Regions from separate parts of the Terrabacter sp. C0L_2 genome, predicted to be linked through region 3. Evidence: predicted binding sites of a transcription regulator. Region 3 holds the regulator's gene; each other region holds the start of a gene.
The links. Region 3 encodes HrcA, which represses chaperone genes, less so after heat shock. Its sites were predicted from a motif close to TTNGCACTCGNNNNNNNCGAGTGCNAA; they were not measured.
Positions count from the first base shown of each region.

Region 1: groES (co-chaperone GroES) is a predicted target of HrcA. The motif match lies at 9,713-9,739, and genes of this name have one in related genera.
Region 2: groL (chaperonin GroEL) is a predicted target of HrcA. The motif match lies at 1,869-1,895, and genes of this name have one in related genera.

Region 1 covers NZ_CP143557.1:2,232,769-2,245,375, forward strand. The annotation lists gene alr (alanine racemase) at 1-33, shown strand, start outside; gene U5C87_RS10320 (alpha/beta fold hydrolase) at 30-1,280, shown strand; gene tsaE (tRNA (adenosine(37)-N6)-threonylcarbamoyltransferase complex ATPase subunit type 1 TsaE) at 1,286-1,750, shown strand; gene tsaB (tRNA (adenosine(37)-N6)-threonylcarbamoyltransferase complex dimerization subunit type 1 TsaB) at 1,875-2,588, shown strand; gene rimI (ribosomal protein S18-alanine N-acetyltransferase) at 2,585-3,082, shown strand; gene tsaD (tRNA (adenosine(37)-N6)-threonylcarbamoyltransferase complex transferase subunit TsaD) at 3,079-4,125, shown strand; gene U5C87_RS10345 (glycoside hydrolase family 3 N-terminal domain-containing protein) at 4,438-5,742, opposite strand; gene U5C87_RS10350 (nucleoside hydrolase) at 5,828-6,817, shown strand; gene U5C87_RS10355 (PfkB family carbohydrate kinase) at 6,817-7,650, shown strand; gene U5C87_RS10360 (SRPBCC family protein) at 7,742-8,239, shown strand; gene U5C87_RS10365 (class I SAM-dependent methyltransferase) at 8,444-9,685, opposite strand; gene groES (co-chaperone GroES) at 9,891-10,187, shown strand; gene groL (chaperonin GroEL) at 10,335-11,948, shown strand; gene U5C87_RS10380 (WhiB family transcriptional regulator) at 12,139-12,426, opposite strand.
Region 2 covers NZ_CP143557.1:4,762,922-4,766,829, forward strand. The annotation lists gene groL (chaperonin GroEL) at 82-1,713, opposite strand; gene U5C87_RS22185 (HIT family protein) at 1,938-2,363, opposite strand; gene U5C87_RS22190 (hypothetical protein) at 2,409-2,939, opposite strand; gene U5C87_RS22195 (MBL fold metallo-hydrolase) at 3,020-3,908, shown strand, end outside.
Region 3 covers NZ_CP143557.1:3,888,167-3,900,773, reverse strand. The annotation lists gene hemW (radical SAM family heme chaperone HemW) at 1-627, shown strand, start outside; gene U5C87_RS18165 (aldehyde dehydrogenase family protein) at 652-2,205, shown strand; gene U5C87_RS18160 (CHAP domain-containing protein) at 2,347-4,089, shown strand; gene U5C87_RS18155 (DUF3097 domain-containing protein) at 4,098-4,982, opposite strand; gene hrcA (heat-inducible transcriptional repressor HrcA) at 5,225-6,268, shown strand; gene dnaJ (molecular chaperone DnaJ) at 6,347-7,480, shown strand; gene U5C87_RS18140 (16S rRNA (uracil(1498)-N(3))-methyltransferase) at 7,499-8,242, shown strand; gene U5C87_RS18135 (Gmad2 immunoglobulin-like domain-containing protein) at 8,330-9,562, opposite strand; gene U5C87_RS18130 (SigE family RNA polymerase sigma factor) at 9,559-10,143, opposite strand; gene U5C87_RS18125 (glycoside hydrolase) at 10,335-12,607, opposite strand, start outside.

The sequences.
Region 1 (12,607 bases), 1.7 Mb from region 3:
CTCTACGTCGGCACTCCGGGGGAGGACGCATGAGCCCGCGTCGCAACCCGGTCATCGGCGTCGCCGCCGCCACCCTCGGCGTGGCCGCCGGTGTCGCCGCGGGCATCGCCGCGGACCGGGCCGGCAAGCACCGCGCCGCGATGGAGGCCCTGGAGACCCCCGAGCTGCTCGACATCACGCCCGACGAGGAGCGCGTGGTCGTCACCGACGACGGCGTCCTGCTCCACGTCGAGATCGACCTGCCCACCGGTCCGGCCGCCCGGGAGGCCGCCGAGGGCACGACACGGCACGACCGGCCCGAGGAGCTGCCGACGGTCGTGCTGACCCACGGCTACTGCCTCAGCCTGCGCTGCTGGGTCTACCAGCGGCGGGCCCTCAAGGAGGCCGGCTACCGCGTCGTCAGCTGGGACCAGCGCGGACACGGCCGCTCGGGCCGGGGCGAGAAGGACAGCTACACGATCGACCGCCTCGGGCAGGACCTGCACACCGTCATCGACCAGGTCGTGCCGGAGGGCGACATCGTGCTCGTCGGCCACTCGATGGGCGGCATGACGATGCTGGCCCTCGGCGAGCAGCAGCCGCGCTTCGTCGTCGAGCGCGTCGTCGGGGCGGGCTTCGTCGCCACGAGCCCCGGCGGCATCATGCTCGCCAACGGCGGCCGCGTCGCCACCCTCGGCCGGCTCATGCTCGAGCGGCTCGGACCCGGGGTGCTCGGGCCCCTCAGCAACCGGCCGGACCTGTTCACCCGGATCCGCCGGGTCGGGCGCGACATCGAGCACTTCATGGTCGAGCAGAACTCGTTCGCCTCGCCGGTGCCGCGCTCCGTCGTGCGCTACACCGCCGACATCCTGCTCAGCACGCCGCTCGACGTCGTCAACGACTACCTCCAGACGTTCGACGGCTTCGACAAGCGGCCCGCGCTGCTCGAGTTCCGGCACGCCGTCGTCCTCGTCTTCAACGGCCGTGACGACATCCTCACGCCGCCGTCGCACAGCGAGCTCATCGTCGAGGGCATCCCCGGCGCCGAGCACATCGTCGTCAACGACGCCGGGCACGTCATCATGCTCGAGCACCCCGACCTGCTCAACGCCCACCTCGTGCAGCTCGTCGACCAGTCGGCGCGCGCCCGGGCCGAGCAGATCGAGGTCGACAAGCAGCCGCGCGTGCGCCGCATCGTCACCGACGTCGCCAAGAACCGCCGTCAGCGTCGCCTCGAGACGGAGGCTGCCGAGCTCGCCCGCGCGCGCCGCGGCAAGCGCAGCCGGCCCAAGGGGGCGTGACCCGCGTGGAGCGGCAGCTGCGGTGGGCGACCACCGAGGACACCCAGGACTTCGGCCGTCGGCTCGGCGCCCTGCTCCGCGGCGGCGACGTGCTCGTGCTCACCGGCGACCTCGGTGCCGGCAAGACGACGCTGACGCAGGGCATCGCCGAGGGGCTCGGGGTGCGCGGCCCGATCACCTCGCCGACGTTCGTCATCGCGCGGGTGCACCCGTCGCTCGTCGGCGGACCGGCGCTCGTCCACGTCGACGCCTACCGCCTCGGCAGCGCGATCGAGCTCGACGACCTCGACCTCGACGCCGACCTCGAAGCCAGCGTGACCATCGTCGAGTGGGGCGCCGGCCTCGCCGAGCAGCTGAGCGACGAGCGCCTCGAGCTGACGATCACCGGCGAGGACGTCCGCACGGCGCACCTCGTCGGGGTCGGGGAGCGCTGGGACGACGTCCTCGACGCCGTCGCGCCAGTGAGCTGACGCCACCCGGCACGCCCGGCCGTGCACCTCGCCACGTGCCGACGCCGCCTCGGCTCGTGACGGGGCACGCGGCATACGACCTCGGGTTCGGGGACCCCGCTCGTGCTCGGATAGCCTGACCGTCGTGCTCCTGCTCGCGATCGACACCTCCACGACCGCCATCACCGTCGGCCTGCACGACGGTGCCTCGGTCGTCGCGGAGGCCACCACCCTCGACGCCCGCGCGCACGCCGAGCACCTCGCGCCCAACATCCGCGCGGCCCTGGCCTCGGCCGGAGCCGAGCCGGGCGACGTTACCGACGTCGTCGTCGGCATCGGTCCCGGGCCCTTCACCGGGCTGCGCGTCGGCATCGTCACCGGCCGCACGTTCGCCTTCGCGCTCGGCCTGCCGGTGCGCGGCCTGACGAGCCTCGACGCCCTCGCCCACGAGGCCTGGCTGGAGGGACGCCGCGGCGACCTGCTCGTCGCCACCGACGCCCGCCGCAAGGAGGTGTATGCCGCGACCTACAGCCTCGGGGACGAGCGCGCCTGCCGCGTCGGCGAGCCCGTCGTGTCGCGTGCCGCCGACCTGCCTGACCAGGTGCGCGGGCTGCCCACGGCCGGGCGCGGTCCGACGCTCTACGCCGACGCACTGCCCGACGCGGTCGGCCCGCTCGACGTCAGCGGGGGAGTCCTCGCCGACCTCGCGGCGCGTCGGCTGAGGGATTCGCCCGCCGGCCCTGCGAACGAGCTGCAGCTGGTCGATCCCGGCCACGGCTTCGACGGGCTCGAGCCGCTCTACCTCCGACGGCCGGATGCGGCGCCCGCCCCGCCGTCGAAGAAGTCGACGCTCGGATGACCGTGGCACAGCCAGAGGCCGCCGCTCCCGGAGAGGTCGTGCTGCGCGACCTCGAGTGGACCGACCTCGCGCACCTCGCCGAGCTCGAGCAGCAGCTCTTCGCCGACGACGCGTGGTCCGAGGCGACGTGGTGGACCGAGCTCGCCGGACGACCCCGCCGCGACTACGTCGTCGCGACCACCCCCGACGGGACGATCGCCGGGTATGCCGGCCTCGACGTCGCCGGCGACGTGGCCGACGTCATGACCATCGCAACCGCCCCCGGGCACCAGGGACGCGGCACCGGTCGCGTGCTCCTCACCGAGCTCGTGCGCCGCGCCACCGCGCGGGGTGTCGAGGCGGTGCTCCTCGAGGTGCGGGCCGACAACGACGCCGCCCGGCGCCTCTACGACCGCGCCGGCTTCGAGGTCATCTCGGTCCGCCGGCGCTACTACCAACCCGGCGACGTGGACGCGCTCGTGATGCGCCTGCTCGTCACGAAGGGAGACGCATGAGCGACGAGCCCCTCGTCCTCGGCATCGAGACGTCCTGCGACGAGACCGGGGTCGGCATCGTCCGCGGGCAGACGCTCCTCGTCGACACGGTCGCGAGCAGCGTCGAGGAGCACGCGCGCTTCGGCGGCGTCGTGCCCGAGGTCGCGAGCCGCGCCCACCTCGAGGCGATGGTCCCGACCATCGAGCGCGCCTGCCGTGAGGCCGGCGTGCAGCTGCGCGACCTCGACGCCATCTCCGTGACGTCCGGCCCCGGTCTGGCCGGCGCGCTCCTCGTCGGGGTCGCCTCGGCCAAGGCGCTCGCGCTCGCCCTCGGCAAGCCGATCTACGGCGTCAACCACCTCGCCTCGCACGTCGCCGTCGACATCGTCGAGCACGGACCGCTGCCCGAGCCCACGATGGCGATGCTCGTCTCGGGCGGTCACTCCTCGCTCCTGCTCGTGCCCGACGTCACCAACGACGTGCGCTCGCTCGGCTCGACGATGGACGACGCCGCCGGCGAGGCCTTCGACAAGGTCGCGCGCGTCCTCGGGCTGCCGTTCCCCGGTGGGCCACACGTGGATCGCGCTGCGCGAGAAGGCAACCGGATCGCCATCGACTTCCCCCGTGGCCTCACGACCGGCCGCGACATGGAGCGCCACCGCTTCGACTTCTCCTTCTCCGGCCTCAAGACCGCCGTCGCCCGATGGGTCGAGACCCGTCAGCGCGCCGGCGAGACCGTGCCCGTCGCCGACGTCGCAGCGAGCTTCCAGGAGGCCGTCGTCGACGTGCTGACCCGCAAGGCCCTGCTCGCCTGCAAGGAGCACGACGTCGAGCACCTGCTCATCGGCGGCGGCGTCGCGGCCAACTCCCGCCTGCGCGCGCTCGCCCAGGAGCGGTGCGACAAGGCCGGCGTGACCCTCCGCGTGCCCCGGCCGGGCCTGTGCACCGACAACGGGGCCATGGTGGCTGCGCTCGGGGCGCAGATGGTGGCCAAGGGGCGCGAGCCGAGCGACCTCGGTCTTCCTACGGACTCGTCGATGCCGGTGACTCTGGTTCAGGCGTAGGTCGTTTTCAGGCCTGCGTGGCTGGGACGCCCTTCGGGCGACCGACCCTCCGCGCGGCGTGGAGCGTCAGCCGGCCGTTCCTGCCCACACTCACGTTCGTATGCCACGGGCCGGCTTCCGATGCCGCGCGGACGGCCGGTCACCCTCGTTCTCGACCCCGCGCGCGGCTCTCGTCCTGGCTGGGTGAGTCCTGGCCACGACGTGTGTGCAGGCCCCCGCGATCGTCGGTTGGCGCCTGGGGGTCGGGGGTGTTGGTTTGGGCTGGTGACTGTCAGGTGTCGGGTTGCTGGGTGCAACCCGGCCGGTGGTGGTTTAGCGGCAGTGGGCCAGGCCCATGCGTAGCTTGAGGTCGACGACTCGGGTGGCGGCGGTCTCGACCTGCTGGGCGAAGGCGGGGTCGGCCTTGGCCTTGGCGGTGATGGCGTCGTGCATGGCGGGGACGGCGCTCGGGCGGGCCGTCAGGGTGATGTCACCGCCGGCCTCGATGAAGCGGGTGGCGCGCTCGCCGACGGGCACGGCGGCCACGGCCTTGGCCGCGCCCACGTCGTCGGTGATGACGACGCCGTCGTAGGAGAGCCGGTCGCGGAGCAGGTCGGTGACGATGGGCTTCGAGAAGACCGCGTTGGTGCCCGGGTCGATGCGGCTGTAGATCGCCGAGCCCACCATGACGAGCTCCACCCCGTCCTGGATGCCGGTGCGGAACGGCTCGAGGTACGGGTCGTCGACGGTCGTCGTCCGGTCGGTGATGCCGCGCGCAGTGACGTCCGTGTTGCCGGTGATCCGGCCGATGCCGGGGAAGTGCTTGACCGTGGCGGCCACCCCGCCGGCGCGCATGCCGGCGAGGAAGGCGCCCACCATCCGGGAGACGCGCTCGGGGTCGCTCGAATACTGGCGGTCGTACTGGCCGATGGGTCCGTTGGCGCGACCGACCGAGGTCGGGACGGTGTCGGCGACCGGCGCGAGGTTGACGTTGATGCCCGCCGTGCGCAGCTGGTTGGCCCACCGCGTCGCGTCGGCGGTCAGCGCACCGGGCGAGCCCTGGTCCTGGACGCGGGCCGACGGCATACGGCTGAAGCCGTCGCCGCGCAGCTGCTGCACGGCCCCACCCTCCTGGTCGGCGGCGACGAGCAGCCCGAGGCCCGCGGTGTCCTCGGCCGACGCGAGGGAGGCCAGGTGCCGCGTCGTCCGGCGGACGCTGTCGGAGCCGCCGGTCCAGCCGCCGAGCAGGATGACACCACCGAGGTGGCGTCGCGCCACGAGTGCGTCGAGGCTGGTGCGGCTCGCGCCGTTGTCGAGCCCGACCATGAGCAGCTGGCCGGACCGCTCGCCGGCGTCCATGCGCGCGACGAGGTCCGGCGCGCACGAGGAGGGTGTCCTCGGCGCTTTCGTCGTGGTGGGCGAGCTCGGGGTCGAGGGGGTCCCGCTGCTCGTCGAGGTGCTCGCCCCGGTGGTGGGGACGGTGGAGGTGGCTGCCGGGGGAGGCGCCGTGGTCCCGGGGGCCGAGGGCCCGGCGGCCGGTGGGGCCGTCGAGCACGCGGCGAGTGCCGTCACGGCAGCCGCGAGCACCGTCCAGCTCGGCGTGGATGGGCGGCGGCGTCGGGTCGGGCTCTGGCGCATCGTTCGAGCCTATCCCCGACGGGTCCGAGCGCCCTGCGCCGTGGTGCGAGCCGGTGCGCGCCGGGCGAGCGGGTACGTTGCCGCTGTGACGACCCAACCCACTCCCGTCGTGCTCGACGTCGACACGGGTGTCGACGACGCGTGCGCACTGCTCCTCGCCGCCCTGCACCCTTCTCTCGACCTGCGTGCCGTCTCCTGCGTCGGTGGCAACGCGCCCGTCGACGACGTCGTGCGCAACACCCTCCTCGTCCTCGAGACGGCCGGCCGCACCGACGTGCCCGTCGCGCGCGGCGCCGAACGCCCCCTGCTCGAGACTCCCGTCGATGCCCGCCACGTGCACGGCGACGACGGCATGGCCGACCTCGGGTGGGGCGCGGCCACCACGGCGACCGTCGACCCCCGGCACGCGGTCGAGCTGCTCCGCGACGTGTGCCGCGACGCCGCCGAGGCGGACCGGCCGGTGACCCTCGTGCCGCTCGCACCGCTGACCAACATCGCGCTGCTGCTGCGCACCCATCCCGACGCGGCGCGCGGCATCTCGGAGATCGTCTTCATGGGCGGCGCCGCCAACGTGGGCAACGCGACGGCCTCGGCCGAGTTCAACGTCTTCCACGACCCGGAGGCCGCAGCCATCACGCTCGACGCCGCCGCCGACCTCGGGATCCCGGTCACGATGTACGGGCTCGACGTCTTCTACGAGCCGGTCGTCGACCGGGCCGCCGCGGCCGAGCTCGTGGCCGTGGGTGGTCGTGGGCCGGCGGAGCTCGGCGGTCGCCTCATGGACTTCCAGCGTGAGCGTCTCGGCGGCGAGCACGCCACGATCGGCGACGCCGGCGCGGTCTGCGCCGTCATCGACCGCGCCGCACTGCGCACCGAGACGCTGCCGCTGCGCATCGAGCTCGCCGGCTCCTGGTCGCGCGGCCGGACCATCGTCGACCGGCGCGACTGGAGCGGGGCCATCGCGCACGACCCGCACGGGGAGGCGCCGGTCCGTGTCGACGTCGCGCTCGGGGTGGACGGTGAGCGCTACTCCCGTCTCTGGCGCGACACCCTGCTCGGACGCGAGGAGCACTGATGGGTCGCGTGGCCGTGCTCGGCTCGCTCAACGTCGACGTCGTGACCCTCGTCGAGCGGCACCCCGTCCCGGGTGAGACCGTCCTGGGCCGGGCCGGCGGTCGCTACGCCGGGGGGAAGGGCGGCAACCAGGCCGCGGCCGCGGCCCGCGCCGGCGCGAGCCACGTGCAGATGCTTGCCCGGGTGGGGGACGACGAGGCGGGTGCCGCCTACATCGCGCGGCTCGGAGCGCTCGGCGTCGACCCGTCTGCGGTGTCGACGAGCCACAGCGCGCCGACCGGCGCGGCCCTCATCACCGTCGACGAGGCCGGCGAGAACTCGATCATCGTCGTCGCCGGCGCCAACGCGGAGGCGGACCCGTCGCTGACCCACGAGGCCGGTCGCCTCGGGCCCGGCGACGTCCTCCTCTGCTCGCTCGAGGTCGACCTCGTCACGGTCGCCGACGCGGCGCGCGCGGCCCGTGCGGCCGGTGCCCGCGTCGTCATCAACCTCGCCCCGTATGCCGCCCTGCCGCCCGACGTCATCGCGCTCGCCGACCCGGTCGTCGTCAACGAGTACGAGATGCGCCAGCTCGCGGACTCGGACCTGCTGCCCGGCTCGCTGCTCGTCACCTTCGGGGCAGCCGGGGCGCGGTGGGGGACCGACGGGGTCGACGGCATACAGGTGCCTGCAGGCGAGATCGGCGACACGGTCGGTGCGGGTGATGCCTTCTGCGGCGCTCTCGCGGCGGCGCTCGCCCGCGGCGCTGACCCGCAGCGAGCCCTCGAGGCCGCCAACGAGGCGGGCGCGGCCGCCGTGCGCTGGGTCGGGGCCCAGCCGGATGCCGCCTTGTGACCCTTGGGTGCGTACCTTGTGTGTTACGTAACCGTGGGGTTACCCTGAGCGGACGCACCCGGCACCCGCGGGTCGAGGACAGGAGCAGGGGATGGGCGAGCTGATGCAGGTGCTGGGCCGGATCGAGCGCGGCAGCGACGGTGACGAGACCGTGGCGGTGGTCTTCGACCGGCACTACGCCACGACGCCCGAGGACCTGTGGCAGGCGTGCACCGACCCCGACCGGCTGGCCCGCTGGTTCGCTCCCGTGTCGGGGGACCTGCGGCCCGGCGGTCGCTTCACCATCCACTTCGACGACGCCGACACCCCGCAGTGCCGCGTCCTCACCTGCGAGGCGCCGACGCGGCTGGTGTGGGAGTGGCCCGTCGGCGGGGTCGCGTCCGTCGTCACCGCCGAGGTGGCGGCCGACGGCGAGGGTGCGCGGCTCCTCCTGCGCCACGAGCGGCTGACGTCCACGCAGGTCGCCGGGTATGCCGCCGGCTGGGACACCTACGTCCGCCGCCTCGAGGCCGATGTTGCCGGCAATGCCCTGCCCGACTGGGGCGACACCTGGAGTGCCCTGCACGCGCTGTACGCCGCAGCCCGCTGAGCCTGCGCGGTACCTGGCCGGCCACTGGGCCCGAGGGCCGTGGCGTCCGTCGCCGGGAGCGGCATCGGCGGCGGGCAGCGTGCGCTGGAAGGTCACGTCGCCCGGTTACCGCCCGCCGACGCTCCACGCCGCGAGCGGCGGCGGCCGCGGCGGCCGCGGCGGTCACCGCGGTCACCGCGGTCACACGAGCGAGCAGTGACCGAGTCAGGCGGGGGTGACGACGAGGGCGACCTGGCTGCCGCCGATCCGGGTCAGCACGAGCGTCGCCTCGGAGCCGCCCTTGCCGCGACCGGTCATCTTCAGCTGGCGACGCAGCAGGTCGGCGTCGAGGGTGACGCCGCGCTTCTTGATCGTCACCCGGTCGTGGCCGTGGTCGCGCAGCCAGCGGGCGAGGCGCTTGGTCGACAGCGGCATGGCCTCGTCCACGCGGAAACGCCGCGCCCACGGCAGCTCCCGTGCCCGCGCGCTCGTGACGTAGCCGACCCCGGCCGCCAGCTCGGCGCCGTCGACGGCGGCGACGAGCGCGCCGGTCAGCCCGGCCCGGATGACGGCGCGGTCCGGCTCGTAGAGCCACTCGCCGAGCTCGGCGACCGACGTCAGTCCCGGCTGTCCGCTGCCGTCCTCGGCGTCGGCCTCGGTGACGACGGACGTCGAGGTCTCGGTGCACACGGCTGCGGTGCGGCCGACGGTCGTCACGAGCGGTCCCCACCACACGGCGCACTCGAGCACCTCGCCGTGCCACGAGGTCCACTGCGCCTCGGCGCCGCGGGGGACCGAGCCGTGCGGGAAGGCGGGGGAGAGCTTGGCGCCGGTCGCCGGGACCTGCTCGGCGAAGGCGAGCACCTGCGACCAGGACGGCGAGATCGCGTCGAGCGAGAAGACGCGCTTGGTTCGGCCGGTGATGTCGGCGACCCCCGTGACGCGGCGGGCCGGGTCGAGCCACAGGCCGAGGTGGCGACGGCCCTCACCCTGCGGCAGGCGTACGTCCTCGGCGAGCCCGTGCGTCACCCGGGCGGACGGCCAGTGGCGCAGGTTGACGGCGGCGACGCGGGCCGTCGTGTCGTCGGCGTCGACGGCGTGGACCGTGAGGTCGAGGCCGGCGAAGGCCATCGCGTCGGCGCCCAGCCCGCAGCCGAGGTCGTAGACGTCGCGGACGCCGGCCGCGGCATACCGGTGCGCGTGACGGGCGGCGATGGCGAGCCGGGTCGCCTGCTCGAGCCCGTCGGGGGTGAAGAGCATGCCGGCAGCGAAGTCCCCGAACTTCTCGGCCCCCCGCGCGCGCAGCCGCGACTGGGTCATGGCCGCGGCGACGAGGTCGGGCGCGAAGCCCGCCTCGCGCAGGCGTCCCTGCAGGTGCAGCGACTCCCCCTCGTCGTAGGGCGGCAGCGACTGGAGCAGCGCCCAGCCCTCACCTGCGGAGAGGCGATCGACCATGGCAGCGTCCATGGAAGCCATCCTCGCAGCCGCCGATTGTTGGCACTCGACTTGACCGAGTGCTAACGGCATACCTAGATTTCTTCTTGTTGGCACTCTCGACCTGAAAGTGCCAGCGCCCTCATCGAGGGAGGTCGACCCCCGCGACGGCGGCCAGCCTCGAAGAGCCCACAGTCCGTAGTCAGTTTCCGACTGTCCCGAAGGGAAGGTCACCACCGTGTCGGTTTCCATCAAGCCGCTCGAAGACCGCATCGTCGTCAAGTCCCTCGAGGCCGAGCAGACCACTGCGTCCGGCCTCGTCATCCCGGACACGGCCAAGGAGAAGCCGCAGGAGGGCGAGGTCCTCGCTGTCGGCCCCGGCCGCTTCAACGACACCGGCACCGAGCGCGTCCCGCTCGACGTCAAGGTCGGCGACAAGGTCATCTACAGCAAGTACGGCGGCACCGAGGTCAAGTACGGCGGCGAGGAGTACCTCATCCTCTCCGCGCGCGACGTCCTCGCCATCGTCGGCTGACGCTTTCCGTATGCCGTGAACGCACCCCGGTGAGCCCCGTCGGGGTCTCCCCGGGGTGCGTCCCGTTTCACCCGGCCCGCGCGGAACGAACGCGCGCGAGACCGGAACCACCCAGAACCACCAAGCACCCCGAGCCAAAGGAACACCATGGCCAAGCAGCTGGAGTTCGACGACTCCGCCCGCAAGTCGCTCGAGCGCGGCGTTGACGCGCTCGCCAACGCCGTCAAGGTGACGCTCGGCCCGAAGGGCCGCAACGTCGTCATCGACAAGAAGTGGGGCGCCCCCACGATCACGAACGACGGCGTGACCATCGCCCGCGAGATCGAGCTCGAGGACGCCTACGAGAACCTCGGCGCCCAGCTCGCCAAGGAGGTCGCGACCAAGACCAACGACGTCGCCGGTGACGGCACGACGACCGCGACCGTGCTCGCCCAGGCCATGGTCAAGGAAGGCCTGCGCAACGTCGCCGCCGGCGCCGCCCCGGCCGCGCTCAAGCGCGGCATGGACAAGGCCGTCACCGCGGTCAACGACCAGCTCCTCGCCAACGCCCGCGAGGTCGACGGCAAGGACGAGATCGCCTCCGTCGCCACCCTCTCCGCCCAGGACGCCACCCTGGGTGGCCTCATCGGCGAGGCGTTCGACAAGGTCGGCAAGGACGGCGTCATCACCGTCGAGGAGTCCTCGACGACGGCGACCGAGCTCGAGTTCACCGAGGGCATGCAGTTCGACAAGGGCTACCTCTCGGCCTACTTCGTCACCGACACCGAGCGCATGGAGACCGTCCTCGAGGACGCCTACATCCTCATCAACCAGGGCAAGATCTCCTCGGTCGCCGAGGTGCTCCCGGTCCTCGAGAAGGTCGTGCAGTCCGGCAAGCCGCTGCTCATCATCGCCGAGGACGTCGACGGCGAGGCCCTCTCGACGCTCGTCGTCAACAAGATCCGCGGCACGTTCAACGTCGCGGCCGTCAAGGCCCCCGGCTTCGGCGACCGCCGCAAGGCCATGCTCCAGGACATCGCCATCCTCACCGGTGGCCAGGTCATCGCGCCCGAGGTCGGGCTCAGCCTCGACCAGGCCGACCTGACCGTCCTCGGCCAGGCCCGCCGCGTCGTCCTCACCAAGGACAACACGACGATCATCGACGGCAACGGCGAGGAGGGCGAGGTCTCCGGCCGCGTCCACCAGATCAAGGCCGAGATCGAGCGCACCGACTCCGACTGGGACCGCGAGAAGCTCCAGGAGCGCCTCGCCAAGCTCGCCGGTGGCGTCTGCGTCATCAAGGTCGGCGCGCACACCGAGGTCGAGCTCAAGGAGAAGAAGCACCGCATCGAGGACGCGATCTCCGCGACGCGCGCCGCGATCGAGGAGGGCATCGTCGCCGGTGGCGGCACCGCCCTCATCCACGCCGCCTCCGCGATCGACACCCTCGAGCTCAGCGGTGACGAGGCCACGGGCGCTGCCATCGTGCGCAAGGCCGTCGCCGAGCCGCTGCGCTGGATCGCCGAGAACGCCGGTCTGCAGGGCTACGTCGTCACCTCCAAGGTGGCCGAGCTGCCCCTCGGCCAGGGCCTCAACGCGGCCACGGGCGAGTACGGCGACCTCATCGCCGCCGGCGTCATCGACCCGGTCAAGGTCACCCGTTCCGCGCTGCGCAACGCCGAGTCCATCGCGTCGATGATCCTCACGACCGACACGCTCGTCGTCGACAAGCCCGAGGACGAGCCGGAGGCCGGCGGCCACGGTCACGGCCACGGCCACTGACCGACGCCGCCACCCGGCATACGGCACGGCGTCCTGACGGGCGCCGCGTCGGCCACGGCAACAGCAGCAAGGGCCGCTCCCCGATGGGGAGCGGCCCTTGCTGCGCTCGGCCTCCGCGACCCCGTCGTGTCTCGCGGGTGGGCCGAGTGGCTCGTGCCGCCGGCGACGTGTGCCGGCGGACGTCAGGGGGTCAGGACGCCTGCTGGATGCCGTCGTAGAGAACCTCGCGCTCGGCCTCGGTCAGGCCGCCCCAGACGCCGTACGGCTCACGGACCTCGAGGGCATGGGAGCGGCACTGGGTCAGCACCGGGCAGGCGGCGCAGACGGCCTTGGCCTGCGCGTCACGGTTGCGGCGGCGAGGTCCACGCTCGCCCTCGGGGTGGAAGAAGACCTCGGGGCTGACGCCTCGGCAGGCCCCGTCCAGCTGCCAGTCCCACAGGTCGGCAACCGGTCCGGGCAGGCGGGTGATCTCGGCCATGAACTCGTCTCTCGGTGGGGCGGGGTTGCCGCCGTGTCGTACCGGCCCCCTCGGTGCACGACATGAGTGCGGGACCGCGGAATTGACGCTAACCGGGCGCGCGATCACGGATAAAGAGCGGAATCTTAAGGACTTGTTCAAGAATTGCCATCCGGATGGCATGCTCGTTCCCGGAGGGAGT
Region 2 (3,908 bases), 870 kb from region 3:
CCCCTGCCTGCACGCCGAAGGGCGGCTCCCCTCGGGGAACCGCCCTTCGAACGTGCTGTGACGCAGGTGGAGCAAGTGGGCTCAGAAGCCCATGCCGCCCATCCCACCCATGTCGTCGCCACCCGGCATGGCGGGGGCGTGCTTCTCGGGCTTGTCGGCGATGACGGCCTCGGTCGTGAGGAAGAGCGCCGCGATCGAGGCTGCGTTCTGCAGCGCCGAGCGCGTCACCTTGACCGGGTCGATGATGCCGGCGGCGAGCAGGTCGACGTACTCGCCCGACGCAGCGTTGAGGCCGTGACCGGCCTCGAGGTTGCGCACCTTCTCCGCGACGACTCCACCCTCGAGACCGGCGTTGATCGCGATCTGCTTGAGCGGGGCCTCGGTCGCGACGCGCACGATGTTGGCGCCGGTCGCCTCGTCACCCTCGAGCGAGAGCTCGTCGAGCGCCTTGGCGGCCTGGATGAGCGCCACGCCACCACCGGCGACGATGCCCTCCTCGACGGCAGCCTTCGCGTTGCGGACGGCGTCCTCGATGCGGTGCTTGCGCTCCTTGAGCTCGACCTCGGTGGCCGCGCCCGCCTTGATGACGGCGACGCCACCGGCGAGCTTGGCGAGGCGCTCCTGGAGCTTCTCGCGGTCGTAGTCGGAGTCCGACTTCTCGATCTCGGCCTTGATCTGGGCGATGCGGCCCTCGATCTGGCTGCGGTCCTCGGCGTCCTCGACGATGGTCGTCTCGTCCTTGGTGACGACGACCTTGCGAGCCTTGCCGAGCAGGTCGAGGGTGGCGTTCTCGAGCTTGAGACCGACCTCCTCGGAGATGACCTGGCCACCGGTGAGGATGGCGATGTCGGTGAGCATGGCCTTGCGGCGGTCGCCGAAGCCGGGAGCCTTGACGGCGACCGACTTGAACGTGCCCTTGATCTTGTTGACGACGAGCGTCGCGAGGGCCTCACCCTCGATGTCCTCGGCGATGATCAGCAGCGGCTTGCCGGACTGCATGACCTTCTCGAGCAGCGGGACGAGGTCCTTGATGCTGCCGATCTTGGAGTTCGCGACGAGCACGTAGGCGTCGTCGAGGACGGCCTCCATGCGCTCGGTGTCGGTGACGAAGTAGGCGGAGATGTAGCCCTTGTCGAAGCGCATGCCCTCCGTCATCTCCAGCTCGAGGCCCATGGTGTTGGAGTCCTCGACGGTGATGACACCTTCCTTGCCGACCTTGTCCATCGCCTCGGCGATGAGACCGCCGATCTCCTCGTCGGCCGCCGAGATGCTGGCGGTCGAGGCGATCTGCTCCTTGGTCTCGATCTCCTTGGCCTGCTCGAGCAGGCGGGCGGTGACGGCCTCGACGGCCTTCTCGATACCGCGCTTGAGCGCCATCGGGTTGGCGCCGGCGGCCACGTTGCGCAGGCCTTCCTTCACCATGGCCTGGGCGAGCACGGTCGCCGTCGTCGTGCCGTCACCGGCGACGTCGTCGGTCTTCTTGGCAACTTCCTTGACGAGCTCCGCGCCGATCTTCTCGTACGGGTCGTCGAGCTCGATCTCCTTGGCGATCGAGACGCCGTCGTTGGTGATCGTGGGGGCGCCCCACTTCTTCTCCAGCACGACGTTGCGGCCCTTCGGGCCGAGGGTCACGCGGACGGCGTCGGCGAGGATGTTCATGCCCCGCTCGAGACCGCGGCGTGCCTCTTCGTCAAAAGCAATGGTCTTGGCCATTCGGGTGGTTCCTCCCACACGAAACGTTGGTGGTGGACCGCATGACGCCCGCGACGGACGGGACCGGTCTCCCCAGCTTCATGTCGCTGCGAACCCAGCCCCTCGGCATACGGCCCATTTCTGTCACTCCCATGACGAGAGTGCTAACGCCATTATTGGCACTCTCGGGGTGAGAGTGCAAACGTTCCGCCACGCACGGGAGGGGCGAATGCCGTGCGCTCGGCTCAGGCGCCCACGGCGGGGGCCAGCGCTTCTGCGATCCGCACGGCATACTCCGCGGACTCCTGCTCCGAGGCGTACTTCGTGCGCGGCCAGAAGAAGCCCCGCAGACCGTCGCCCTTGGTGCGCGGCACGACGTGCACGTGCAGGTGCGGGACCGACTGGCTCACGACGTTGTTCATCGCCACGAAGCTGCCCTGCGACCCGAGGGCGTCGACGACGGCGGCGGCCAGGCGCTGGGTCGCCCCGAGCAGCGTGGCGTGCAGGTCGGCAGGCAGGTCGAGCAGGGTGTCGACGTGCAGCCGCGGCACGAGCAGCACGTGGCCCTTGAAGACGGGCCGGCGGTCGAGGAAGGCGACGAGGTCAGGCTCGTCGAGCACGACGTCGGCGGGGACGTCACCGGCGACGATCGAGCAGAAGACGCAGTCCATGGCGACACACTCCCACGGTGGGCCGACGGGAGGCCCGCGAGCGGGCTAGTGGCAGATGACGAGCAGGACGCAGCCGCCGCTGGTCGAGGTGGGCGACGGCGTCGACGTCGGGTGGGGCTTCTTCGTCGGCTTCGGCTTGGGGTTGCCGGGCGTCGACGTCGCGGTGGGGCCCGGGGCGGCCGTCGAGCTCGGGGCCGGCGGGGTCGTGGCCCGGGTCGCCGACGGCGCGGGGGCCGTCACGGTCGGCACCGACGAGGTCGGGGCCGAGGCGGGGTCGACGACGGCCGTCGCCGGCCGGGTGCCCGTCTGACGGCCGGCGCCCGGAGTGCCGGTCGCGCTCGTCTCTTCCGAGGGCTCCGCCGGACCCCAGCCGTCGTCGGAGGTCGTGCTGGCCCAGTCCCCGCCGGGGAGGCCGGGGAAGCCGCTGGACGCCATGGCCTCGTCGCTCCAGCTGTCGCCGGACCAGTACGCGACGCCGCCGGTGGCGAGCAGCGCGATGGCGGCGAGGACTGCCGCGATGACGAGCTTTCGTCGGGACTTCGAGCCGTGCGTGGAGGAGCGGAACTCGGTCGACATGGGTCACCAACGTAGACGAACCGGGCGTCTCGCGCTTGTTCGAGGCGGGGCCGCTACGGTGGGCGCATGCTCGACGAGACGTGGATCACATCCGGGGCGACCGCATGACCGAGGGCGTCGTCGGGGCGGGTTCGATGGGCTCCTCGGCTGGCTTCGTCGAGGTCGCGGACCGCGTCTTCGTCGCCCGCTACCGCCAGTGGGACGTCAACGTCGGGCTCGTCCTCGGGCGGCACGGCGCGGTCGTCATCGACACCCGCGCGAGCGACCGGCAGGGCGCCCAGGTGCTCGACGACATCCGCCGCCTCGGCCGCGACATCGAGGTCCGCCATGTCGTCAGCACGCACGTGCACTTCGACCACACGTTCGGCAACGCCGCGTTCGAGACGGCGATCGTGCACGCCCACGACAACGTCGGTCGCATGACGCAGTCCGCGGCCGAGCACATCAAGGCCCTCGTCCGCGCCGACCCCGGGGCTGCCCCGGAGTACGGCTACACCGAGCGCGACGTTGCCGAGGTGCTGGCGACGGTGGTCCGCGGCCCGGACCGCACCTTCGGCTCCAACGCCACCATCGACCTCGGTGACCGCGTCGTGACGATGGCGTATGCCGGCCGCGGCCACACCGACGGCGACGTGGCCGTGCTCGTGCCCGACACCGACGTCATGTTCCTCGGGGATCTCGTCGAGGAGAGCGCGCACCCGTCGTTCGGCGACGACTGCTGGCCGCTCGAGTGGGCCGACACCCTGACCTCGCACCTCGTGCAGGTGTCGGAGCGCACCGTCGTCGTGCCGGGCCACGGCCGACCTGTCGACGAGGCGTTCGTGACGCGGCAGCGGGATGACGTCGCGGCGGTGGCGGCGGTGATCCGCGAGCGCCGGCTGGCTGACGGCTCGCTCGAGGACGCGCTGCGCGAGCCGGACGCACGCCTGCCCTACCCCTTGGACCAGCTCGAGTCCGCGATCCGCCGGG
Region 3 (12,607 bases):
CTCGAGGACTGGCGCCGCAGCCTCGAGGCCGCGATCGCGCTCGAGCCCGACCACGTCTCCGCCTACGCGCTCGTCGTCGAGGACGGCACGAAGCTGGCCGCTCAGGTGCGTCGTGGTGTCGTGCCCGCGCCCGAGGACGACGACGAGGCGGACAAGTACGAGCTCGCCGACGAGCTGCTGACGGCCGCGGGCTTCGGCTGGTACGAGGTGAGCAACTGGGCCCGCTCCGAGCGGCAGCGGTGCCGCCACAACGTCGCGTACTGGGCCGGCACGAACTGGTGGGGCGTCGGGCCGGGCGCGCACAGCCACGTCGGCGGTGTGCGCTGGTGGAACGTCAAGCACCCGAGCGCGTATGCCGGCCGGCTGGCTGCCGGACAGTCGCCCGCCCACGCACGTGAGACCCTCACCGACGACCAGCGCTACGACGAGCGTGTGCTGCTCGGCACACGTCTCGTCGAGGGACTGCCCGTCTCGGATCTGCGAGGATCAGGCCGCACCGCGGTGGCCGGCCTCATCGCCGACGGTCTCGTGGACGGGTCTGCGGCCCTGCGGGACTCGCGGCTCGTCCTGACCCGCCGGGGGCGGCTGCTCGCCGACACCGTGGTGCACCGGCTCCTCGCCGCCTGAGGGGCCCCGACGAAGAAGGGCGCCATGAGCGAGACCGTGTCGACGACGACCCCCGGTGAGATCCCCGACGAGACCTCCGGCGACGGGACGAGCCACCCCGAGCAGGTCGGAGCCGTCGCAGACAGCGCGCCGGCGGACCGCGTCCCGGCGGACGCGGTGGCGGCGGCACGCCGCGCCTTCGAGCAGGACGTCACCAAGCCGCGCCCGTGGCGGGTCGCCCAGCTGCGGGCGCTGCGAACCCTGCTCGTCGAGCACGAGCACGAGCTCGCGCAGGCCCTGCACGCCGACCTCGGCAAGAGCGCGACCGAGGCCTGGGTCACCGAGACCGGCTTCGTCGTGCGGGAGATCGACCACACGCTGCGCCACCTGCGGGCCTGGACCGCGCCCCGTCGGGTCCGGGTCCCCTTGTCGCTCAAGCCGGGACGGGCAAAGATCGTGCGCGAGCCGCTTGGTGTCGTGCTCGTCATCGCGCCGTGGAACTATCCCGTCCAGTTGTGCCTGGCGCCGCTCGTCGGGGCGCTCGCCGCAGGGAACGCCGTCGTGCTCAAGCCGAGCGAGGTCGCCCCGGCCACGTCCGCGCTCCTCGCGCGGCTCCTGCCGATGTACCTCGACACCTCCGCCGTGCACGTCGTCGAGGGAGGGGTCCCGGAGACGACGGAGCTTCTCGCGCAACGCTTCGACCACATCTTCTACACCGGCAACGGCGCGGTCGGGCGGATCGTGCTCGAGGCGGCGACCAAGCACCTGACGCCGGTGACGCTGGAGCTCGGGGGCAAGTCGCCGGCCTACGTCTCCGACGACGCCGACCTCCCGATCGCGGCGCAGCGTCTCGTATGGGGCAAGTTCACCAACGCGGGCCAGACCTGCGTCGCGCCGGACTACGTCATCGCGAGCCGGCAGACGCTCGAGGCGCTGAAGCCCCTGCTCGTCGACGCCATCCGCGCGGCCTTCGGCCCCGATCCGTCGACCTCGCCCGACTACGGACGCATCATCGGCGCCCGGCACTTCGACCGCCTCGCCGCACTCGTCGACCCGGCGCGGGTCGTCACCGGCGGCCGGTCCGACGCCGCGACCCGCTACCTCGAGCCGACGGTCGTCGACGTGGTGGACGCCGACGACCCGCGCGAGCTGGTGATGCGCGAGGAGATCTTCGGGCCCGTCCTCCCGCTCGTGCCCGTCGACGGGCTCGACGTCGCCATCGACTTCGTGAACCGCCGCGACAAGCCTCTCGCCCTCTACGTCTTCACCACCTCCGACGCCGTGCGACGACGCTTCGAGCGCGACACCTCCTCGGGCGCGCTCGCCTTCAACGTCCCCCTCGCGCACCTGGCCGTGCCGGGCCTTCCCTTCGGGGGCGTCGGGGCGAGCGGGACTGGCGCCTACCACGGCGAGCGGTCCATCGAGCTCTTCTCCCACGCCAAGTCGGTGCTGTCGCTGCCGACCCGGCCGGACACGACCGTGTTCGTGCGGCCGCCGTTCTCCTCTGCCAAGCAGCAGGTGATCCGTCGGGTCGCCGTGCCGGGCCGGCGTCGGGGTGGACGGGGCGCCTCCCGCGGCGCCGCACCGGGCGCTGAATGACAGCGGTGTCATTAGCACTACATTGAGCGGATCGGGGGGATTTCTCGTTCGTGTCGCGTGGGATTTCTGGGAAAGGAGTGTGCTCCTGGCGGGAATGTCCTAGATTGCGGGTGGCATTCACGGCGATCACGGGAGACTCACATGCCTCTGGCCACCGACGACCAGGCAGGTCGGGTCCCGGACCTCCCCGCCTTCCCAGCGGCCCCTGTGGGCCCGGTAGCCCCGGTCGCGCCCGCAGCGCACCGACGCGGGCGCGCTGCCACCGTCCTGCTCGGCATCGTCGCGATGCTCGTGGCCGCCGTCGGCCTGGCCGCCCCGGCCCGGTCGTCCGAGTGGACCGTCCTGTGCACCGGCTACGACGCGTGCGCCAAGGCGGGCTACTTCAACGCGGGCTACAAGGAGCACGCGAGCACGAGCTACTGGAGCCAGTCCACGGGCCACAACTGCACCAACTACGTCGCCTACCGCCTCGTGACCAACGGCCTGCCCAACAAGCGCCCGATCCAGCTGACGGGCAACGCCTACCGGTGGGGGAGCGCCTTCGCGTCCCAGACCGACGACGCGCCGGCCGTCGGCTCGGTCGCCTGGTGGGGCACGGCCTTCTCGGGCACCGGCCACATCGCCTACGTCGAGAAGGTCGTCTCGGCCAACCAGATCCTCGTCTCCGAGGACAACTGGGGCGGTGACTTCCGGTGGCGCTCGATCACCCGCTCGGGTGGCCTCTGGCCCGCAGGCTTCATCCACCTCGCCGACCAGGGCCCGAAGGTCGCCGCACCGGCCGACTACCCGACCTACCGCCCCGTGACACCGACCCGGATCGTCGACACCCGCAGCTCGCTCGGAGCCGCAGGTCCGCTCGCGGCGGGCAGCGACACGAGCATCCTCGTCGGCGGCCGTGCCGGGCTGCCGAAGACGGCCGTGGGAGCCGTCGTCGTCAACGTCACGGCCGTGCGTCCGCAGGCGGCGGGCTGGATGCTGACCTACCCGTCGGGCACCTCACCTGCCGCCTCGTCGACCCTCAACTACGACGCCGGGTCCACCGTGGCCAACCAGGCCGTCGTCGGCGTCGGCAGCGACGGCCGCATCCGGCTCAAGGTGAGCCAGCGCACCGACGTCCTCGTCGACGTCGTCGGGTGGTACCCCGCCTTCGGCAACCTCTCCACGACGACGCCGACGCGCATCCTCGACACCCGCTCCGGCCTGGGAGCGCCCACAGGCCGACTCGTGCCGGGTGGCCGCATCGACCTCGCGGTCACGGGCAGCGACGTGGTCCCGGCGGCGGGCGTCGACTCCGTGCTGCTCAACGTCACGGCCGCGCGGCCCACCAAGGACGGCAACCTCGCGGTCTGGCCGACGGGCACCACGATGCCCAACTCGTCCTCTCTCAACTTCTCGACCGGGTCGTCCGTCTCCGGGCTCGTCGTCGCCAAGGTCGGCAGCAACGGCCGGGTGAGCATCCGCACGTCGGCCGCCACCGACGTCGTCGCGGACGTCGTCGGGTGGTACCCGTCCGGGACCGACTACGAGGGCCTGACGCCGGCCCGGCTCCTCGACACGAGGAACGGCACCGGTGCCGCGTCGGCCGGCGCGCTCGCCGCGGGCAGCGTGCAGCGCCTCAAGGTGACCGGGCGCGGAGGCGTCCCGACGACCGGGGTCAAGGCCGTGGTGCTGACCGTCGTCGTGACCGGGCCCCAGCAGCCGGGCTACCTCACGGCATACCCCTCGGGGACGAGCCGGCCCACGACCTCGAACATCAACTACGTCGCCGGCCAGACCATCGCCAACACCGCGGTCGTCACCCCGAGCGCCGACGGCTACGTCGACCTCTACGTCTTCGCGTCCACCCAGGTCGTCGCGGACGTCCAGGGCTACCTCAGCCGCTAGGTCGGCGGCTACGCCCCGGGTTCGGTGACGAAGTCGATGAGCTCCTCGACGCTCGCGAGGAGCGTGGGCTCGAGGTCGGCGTAGGACCGCACCGTCCCGAGGATGCGCTTCCACGCCTGCGCGATGTCGGCCTGGCTGGAGTGGGCCCACCCGAGCTCGGCGCAGATGCCGTGCTTCCACGAGGTGCCGCGCGGAATGACCGGCCACTGCTGCCAGCCGAGCCGCTCGGGTCGCACGGACTGCCACACGTCGACGTAGGGGTGGCCGAGGACCTTCACGTGGCGGCTGATCCCGGGCAGCGCGCGCGCCTGCTCGACGATGCGGGCCTCCTTCGTGCCGGGCACGAGGTGGTCGACGAGGACGCCCATCCGGCGTCCGGGGCCGGGCTGGAACTCGGCGATGATGCCCGCGAGGTCGTCGACGCCGTCCATGAGCTCCACGACGACGCCCTCGACCCGTAGGTCGTCGCCCCAGACCTTCTCGACGAGCTCGGCGTCGTGACGACCCTCGACGTAGATCCGCGAGCCGCTCGCCACGCGGGCTCGCGCCCCCTCGACGGCCACCGAGCCGCTCGCGGTCCTCGAGGCGGCACGCCGGGCCTCGGCGAGGGCGGCGCCGGCGGCTGCCTTCGGCGGGGTGAGCGTCACGGGAGCCCCGTCGAGGAGGAAGCCCGGTCCCAGGGGGAAGGCCTTGGTGCGTCCGCGGCGGTCCTCGAGGTGCACGACGTGCATACCGCCCGCCTTCTCGACCCGAACGACCGCGCCGACCCAGCCCGTCTCGACCTCCTCGACGACGAGGTCGGGCTCGGCGGGGGTGGGGGTGGACCGGCCGCGCCTCGGGGCACGCCAGTCGCCGCTGAGCACGTCGGATCCGTAGCGATCGTTGGGGGACACGACAAGCGAGCGTATGCCGCGTGCCGGCGCTCGGCGGGACGCCACGCTGGGTGCCCCTCGGGTCCACCGCGCAACGGCTCCGGGGCCGCATACGGTTGGATGAAATCGGAGATCCGCGGGGCACGACGTAGACTTGGCACTCGTCGATCGAGAGTGCCAGACCGACAGCGACAGCCAGAGCCGGCCAGAGCGACAGCAAGAGTGACAGGCCGGGAGCGCCGGACCGTGGAGGAGGGAAGACGATGAGCGAGGACCGCAGGCTGATGGTGCTGCGCGCGATCGTGCAGGACTACGTCCAGACCTCCGAGCCCGTCGGCAGCAAGGCCCTCGTCGAGCGTCACCACCTCGGCGTCAGCGCCGCGACGGTGCGCAACGACATGGCCCTGCTCGAGGAGGAGGGCCTGATCCACGCGCCGCACACGTCGGCCGGCCGGGTGCCCACCGACGCCGGCTACCGCGTGTTCGTCGACCGGCTCAGCGCCGTCAAGCCGCTGGGCCAAGGCGAGCGCCGGGCCATCGGGCAGTTCCTGCAGGGCGCGGTGGACCTCGACGACGTCGTCGACCGCACCGTGCGCCTGCTGGCCAGCCTGACGCGCCAGGTCGCCGTCGTGCAGTACCCCTCGCTGACCCGGTCGACCGTGCGCCACATCGAGCTCGTCCCGATGGGCTCCTCGCACCTGATGATCGTCCTCATCGTCAACACCGGCCGCGTCGAGCAGCGCGTCGTCGACACCAGCCGCGTGCTGAGCGACGCCACCGGTGAGGCCCTCGTCGCCTCGATCCGGTCGCGCATCAACGAGGTGGCGGCCGGCGTGCCGTTCACCGTCGCCGCGACGCGGCTGCGCCGTCTCGTCGGCGAGGCCGACGAGACCGACCGCGCTGCCTTTGAAGCCGTCGTGTCGGCCCTCGGCGACGCCCTCGTCGAGGAGCGCGAGGAGCGTGTCGTCCTCGCCGGACAGGCCAACCTCGCCCGGGCCGGCGCGGACTTCCCGCGCAGCATCGGACCCATCCTCGAGGCCCTCGAGGAGCACGTCACCCTGCTGCGCCTGCTCGGCCAGCTCGGCGACGACCCCGAGCTCGTCTCGGTGCGCATCGGGTCGGAGAACCCCGTGACCGGGCTCCAGTCGACCTCGCTCGTCTCGATGGGCTACGGCTCCGGCTCCGAGCGCGTCGCGAGCCTCGGGGTGCTCGGCCCCACCCGCATGGACTACCCCACGACGATGGCGTCGGTCCGGGCCGTCGCGCGCTACGTCTCCGAGATCCTCGACGAGAACCAGGCCACCTGACCCAGCACGACCTCGGCCAGTCCGCCGGCGCATCGCCGCGCCGGAACCGAAAGCACCACGTACCAAAGGAATCCCAGCTTGAACGACTACTACGCCGTCCTCGGTGTCTCGCGCGACGCGAGCCAGGAGGAGATCAAGAAGGCCTACCGTCGACTCGCCCGCAAGCTGCACCCGGACGTCAACCCCGGTGCCGAGGCCGAGGAGGAGTTCAAGCGCGTCTCGCAGGCCTATGACGTGCTCTCCGACCCGCAGAAGCGCCAGTCCTTCGACATGGGCTCCGACCCGTTCGCGTCGGGCGGCGGAGCCGGCTTCGGGGCGGGACAGGGCTTCTCGTTCAGCGACGTCATGGACGCGTTCTTCGGAGCCGGGGCCCAGGCGGGCACGCGTGGTCCCCGCTCGCGCGTGCAGCGCGGCCAGGACGCCCTCGTGCGACTCGACATCGACCTCTCCAAGGCCGTCTTCGGCTCCGAGGAGGAGCTGACGCTCGACACGGCCGTCGGCTGCACCCGCTGCGACGGTGACGGCGCCGAGCCGGGCACCGGTCGCCAGACCTGCCCGATCTGCAAGGGTGCCGGCGAGGTCCAGCAGATCCAGCGCAGCTTCCTCGGCCAGGTCATGACCTCGCGGCCGTGCGTCAACTGCCAGGGCTACGGCTCGACCCTGACCGACCCGTGCCACGACTGCTCGGGCGACGGCCGCGTGCGCACGCGCCGCTCGCTCACGCTCAAGGTCCCGGCCGGCGTCGACACCGGCACGCGCATCCAGCTGACCGGCGAGGGCGAGGTCGGGCCCGGCAACGGCCCCAAGGCCGACCTCTACGTCGAGATCCGGGTCATCAACCACGACACCTACACCCGCCGGGGCGACGACCTGCACTGCAGCGTCGAGCTCCCGATGGCGGCGGCCGCGCTGGGCACGAGCTTCAAGCTCTCGACCTTCGACGGCATGCAGGACCTCGAGATCAAGGCCGGCACGCAGAGCGGCGACGTGCTGACGCTGCGCGGTCTCGGCGTGACGCACCTGCGCCACGGTGGGCGCGGCGACCTGCTCGTCCACGCGACGGTGCAGACGCCGACGCGCCTGACGGAGGAGCAGCAGGAGCTGCTGCGCCAGTTCGCGGCCCTGCGCGGCGAGGAGAGCCCCCAAGGACGGCTCCAGCCGGCCAACAAGGGCCTCTTCGGCAAGCTGCGCGACGCCTTCAAGGAGAAGTGACCCTCCTGTGAGCGCCCGGTGACGCACCAGCTGTTCCTCGGCGACCCGTCGGCGGTCGCGGGGGCGGTCGTCGGGTCGTCGCTGCTGCTCGACGGCGACGAGGGCCGCCACGCCGCGGCCGTCGTGCGCCTGCGTGCGGGCGAGCGCTACTTCGTCGCAGACGGAGCAGGCCGACGCGTCCTGCTCGAGGCGACCGACGTCGAGCGCGGCTGGGTGCGGGGGCGCGTGCTCGATGTGACCGACGAGCCGAAGCCCGCACCGCGTCTCGTCCTCGTCCAGGCCCTCGCCAAGGGCGACCGCGACGAGCAGGCCGTCGAGGCCGCCACCGAGCTCGGCGTCGACGAGGTCGTGCCGTGGCAGGCGGAGCGCTCCGTCGTCGTCTGGCGCGGTGACCGCGCCGCCAAGTCCCTGGCCAAGTGGTCCGCGGTCGTGGTCCGGGCGACCAAGCAGTCCCGACGGGCCCGTCTGCCGGTGACGTCCCCCGCGGTCGGGCTCGCCCCGCTCGCCGCACGCGTGGGGGAGTCCGCGCTGACGCTCGTGCTCCACGAGGACGCGACTGAGCCGCTGGCCTCGGTCGACCTACCCCCGTCCGGCGACGTGCTCGTCGTGGTCGGTCCCGAGGGTGGCATCACCGACCGTGAGCTGGAGACCCTGACCGGTGCCGGGGCCCGGGCCGTGCGACTCGGCTCGACGATCCTTCGCGCGTCGTCCGCCGGTCCTGCGGCGCTCGCGGTCCTCAGCGCGCGCACCCGCTGGACCTGACGGCATACGCCCCCACCCCGTGGGTCGAGGTGATGTCGACGACGGGGTGGGCGCCGCGATCACCTCGAACGGGTGGCCGGCCGACGTTCAGCGGGCCGTCACGGTGAGGGTCTGCTCGGCGGCCGTCGAGCCGTCCTTCGCGCTGCTCTCGAAGACGCGCAGCGTGTAGGTCCCGGAGGCGAGGGGCTTCTTCGTCGTGAACCGGTAGGTCGCGCGGGCCGGGGCCGCCTCGGTGGCGGTCGTGAACCCGCTGTCGACGCGCCGACCGTCGCGGAGCAGCTCCCACTCGACGTTGGCCTCGAAGGTGCTGGCCACCCCCTTGACGGAGAGCGGCCGCCCGACAGGGACGGTGGTGCCGCGCGCGGGCTCGTCGACCCAGATCGGCGCCACCTGGTCGAGGACGGCGATGGGGTCGGAGGGCCGGGTGTAGGTCGCCGACGCCGGGTGGCCGGGGGAGACCTCGGTGCCGCCGTCGGCGAGCTCGAAGCGGACCGGGAGAGCGGCGCCGAGCGCGGCCTGCACCGTCCACACGAGCTGCTCGGTCGCGAGGGGAGAGGCGTCCTGCGTGCCCTTCGACAGGCGCACCGTGATGAGGCGCTCGCCCCGCGTCACGGCGTCTGCGGTGACCCCGGTCCAGGCGGAGTGGTAGCGCGACCCGGCGGGGGCGGGCCCCATGGCCAGCCGCAGCGCAGCCAGCGCGTTGCCCGACGGGGCCGAGGGCGAGGGCACCTGCGCGGCCACGAACTCGCGGAACAGCCGGAGCGGCCCGCTCGCCCCCGCCACGGGGCCGAGGTAGTAGACGGGCACGCTCGCCGACGCCGTCACCGGGGCGCCTGCGCCCTTCGTGGGAGGCGCCGGGGTGGAGGTCGCCGACGGGGCCGACGGCCTCGGGGCGGTCTGGGTCGGGACGCTCGTCGCGGCGCTCGAGCGGGCCGAGGGTGTCGGGGCCGATGTGCCGACGGCGGTCGACGCGCCGATCACCAGGGGCGTCTGCGACGGGGGACGGTTCACCGCCCACACGGTGCCGGCCACGAGCACGGCGGCAGCGGCTGCCGCAGCCGGGAGCACCCAGCGGTGGTGGCGGTCCGGCGCCGACCCGGCGGTGGTGCCGGGTCCGGAGTGCGCGTCCGTGAGGATCGCGGCGAGCCGGTCGCCGGGGGCGATGGAGCGGGCGTCCGCGTCGAGCGCGCGGCGGAGCCGGTCCTCGACGGGCGCCAGGCCCTCACCGATGGGCGTCGGCTGGTCGGTGGGTCGGCTGGTGGTCCCGCCGGTCGGCTCCTCTGCCGGCGTCTGCCCCGGTCGGGTCGGGTCGGTGTTCATGACAGCTCCAGGAGTTCGACGGTGCGGCGCAGGGCCGTCAGGCCGCGGTGCGCATGGGTCTTCACGGCGCCGGGGGAGATCTCGAGGGCCTGGGCGATCTGGGCCTCGGACAGGTCGGAGTAGTAGCGAAGGACGAGCACCTCGCGCTGGCGCTCCGGCAGCGTGCGGAGGGCACGGAGGACCGCGTCACGCTCGGCGGATCGGAGCACCTGGGTCTCGGCGCTGCCGTGGCTGCCCCGGCCGGGCGCGTCCGCCGCGGCCGCCTCGCGCGCGTTCTGCCGGTCGACGACGACGCTGTGGCGCTGCACGGACCGGCACCCGTTGACCACGGCGGTCTGGAGGTAGCCGACGACCCGGCCGCTGTCGCGGATCGAGGACCAGCTGCGGTGGGTCGCCACGAAGGCGTCCTGGACGACGTCCTCGGCGGCGAGCTGGTCGCGCAGCAGGAGCCATGCGAGACGGACGAGCCGGTGCCAGTGCGCCTCGTAGAGGACGGTGACGGCGGCGTCGGGATCGGTCGGCAGCTCGGAGGGCCCAGGGGCCTCGGAGGAACCAGAGGCACTGAGCTGGCCGGCCGGCATACCCAACGTTCTCACGCAGACATGACGCGCAGGTGGCGTCGCCGGTTGACACGGCATCGTGTCGCCCTGAGCACATCCCCGCGCACGTCCCGTGCGCGAGGGCTCACGACGTGCCCAGGCCCATGGCAGCCGGCGGGGGCTGCCATGGGCCTGGGCGCAGTCGTGGCGTCGCTGTCGCGTCGCCGGTGGGGTCAGCCGGCCGACTTGGCCATGACCTCGACCTCGCTGACCGTCATGTAGCTCGACGCCGTCATGACGACGCGCACGGCCGAGGTGCGGGTCGGCGTGACCGGCACCGACACGACCGGGGCGGCCGGACCGCTGGCCGCCACCGTGACCTCGCCGGACACCGGGGTCCACGAGCCGCCCACGAGGGCCTCGACGTGGAGGGTGCGGGCGTAGCTGACGTTGCCGCCGTCCTGGTAGAAGCGGGTGACGACCTTCGTCACGTCGCGGGGTGCGGGCAGGGTGACGGTGAGCGTGTCACCCGGACGCTGTGTGCCCGACCGCCAGTTCGACCAGGCCTTGTCCGTGAGGACGCCGTTGACGATGCCCTGCACCGAGTAGCCGGGCTCGGTGAACGTCGCCGAGGCCGTCGTGCCGGGCGTGAGGGCGGCATTGGCCTCGACGGGCTCGGTCACCGTGACGACGAGCGTGGCGGGCGCGGTCGACCCGTCCGGCAGCGTGGCCGTGCCGGACAGGCGGACCGTGCCCACGGAGTCGTAGGCCGCCCCACTCGTGTCCCACGTGACCGGCAGCGTCGCCGTGGCGCCGAACCGGTCCGACGTCGCGGTCACCGTCGCCGGGAGGTCGGGAGTCCCACCGACGTAGGTGCGCCCCGTGGCCGGGTCGGTGGCCGAGATCGTGTCGACGGTGACGACGGCGCGCACGGCGAACTCACGCCCGGTGGCCGGGTCGGTGGCCGTGCCGAAGACGAAGACGCGACCGGTGTGGGCCCAGCGTGCTGCGGGGACGGGACGCCACGTCACGGGCAGCGCTCCGGCCCCGGCACCGACGCGGTCGGGGGTGACGGTGCTCGGCAGGGTCGGTGCCACGCCCGGCATGGTGAAGACGGGCACCTCGGCCACGCCGCGGACGGTCTCGTCGACGAGGGTCCAGCGCTGGTTGGGCGCGGCGTTCGGCTGCCAGACGCCTACCGGAGAACCATCCGCCGTGGCCTGGCCGCCGACCTCGATGTTGCCCGGGCCGGTCGCGCTCGAGATGGTCCAGGAGCCGTCGCCGGTCGTCGAGAGGTACCACTGTGCCGCGGCGTCAGGAGCCGCCTGTGCCGTCTCCAGCACGAGGGACCCGGACCGCAGGGCGACCTGCCGACCGTCGAGCGCCCGCAGCTGGTAGCGCTCGCGGTTGGTGTCACCGCTCGTCAGCTTCGTGACGGTCCAGAGCTGGTCGGCGCTCGCCGCGTCGGTCGTGCGGATCGCGAGGCCGGGCTGCTCGGCGTCGAGCGAGCGTCCGCTCTGCACGCCGACGAAGCGGTAGGCGTGGCCCTCCTGGAAGGTCGGGGCGTCCGCCGCGACGCCGCGCACGTCGGAGACGACGAGGGTCGTGACCGACTGCGCCGGCACCCGGACGGTGGCCGAGCTGTCGTCGACCGCGACGGGAGCCTGCGACCTCAGGGCGCCGGACGCGTCGGTGACCACGGCGGTGACGCTCGCCTTCGGGCCGATCTTGCCGAACTTCGACAGGTCGACCGACAGGTCCTGCGCGGCTGACCCGCCGTTGGTGTGCACGAGGGTGGCGGTCCGGGCGTCCGGCCGGATGGCGGCGACGGTGCTCGGGTCGTCGACCTTGACGAGGTGGTCGCCCGGGCGGATGTAGTGGGTGAAGTTGCGGACCGTGTTGAACTTCTGGTTCGTGCGGATCGGGCAGCTCTCGAGCGTGTCCTCGGCCGTGCAGTCGAAGCGCATCTGGATGCTGCCCCAGTTGGCGCCGGCGGCGCTCTCGCCTCCCGGCTTCATGTTGTCGTAGTCCTCGACGGGCTGCCAGAACACCCAGGCCGACGGCTCGAGCTCGCGCAGGTCGTCGGTCATGTGCTGGGCCATTCCGATGCCGGGCTCCATGGAGGTGAAGCTCTGGCCGTTGCCCCAGCTGCCCTCGACCTCGGACATCCACAGCGGCTTGGCGTCGGACTTGCTGAGGTCACGCACGGCGGTGCGCTGGGACGTGCCGTAGGTGTGGACGTTCATCCGGCTGATCGCGGCCTTGACGTCGGCGGGGTAGGTCATCCAGTTGGTGACGAACGTGCCCGGGTTGGTCTCGTCCATCGCCGAGATCTTCGCGTCGGTGCCGGAGGCGGCGAGCGCGGGCGCCAGGGCGCGGACCACCTGCTGCTGCAGCTGCGGTCCGATGTGGGCTCCCTCCTGGCGGCCACCCGTCGGGCGGCCGTCGGCGCCGACCTGGGTGCCCCAGTAGCTCGTGTTGGGCTCGTTGAACGGGTCGATGGTGG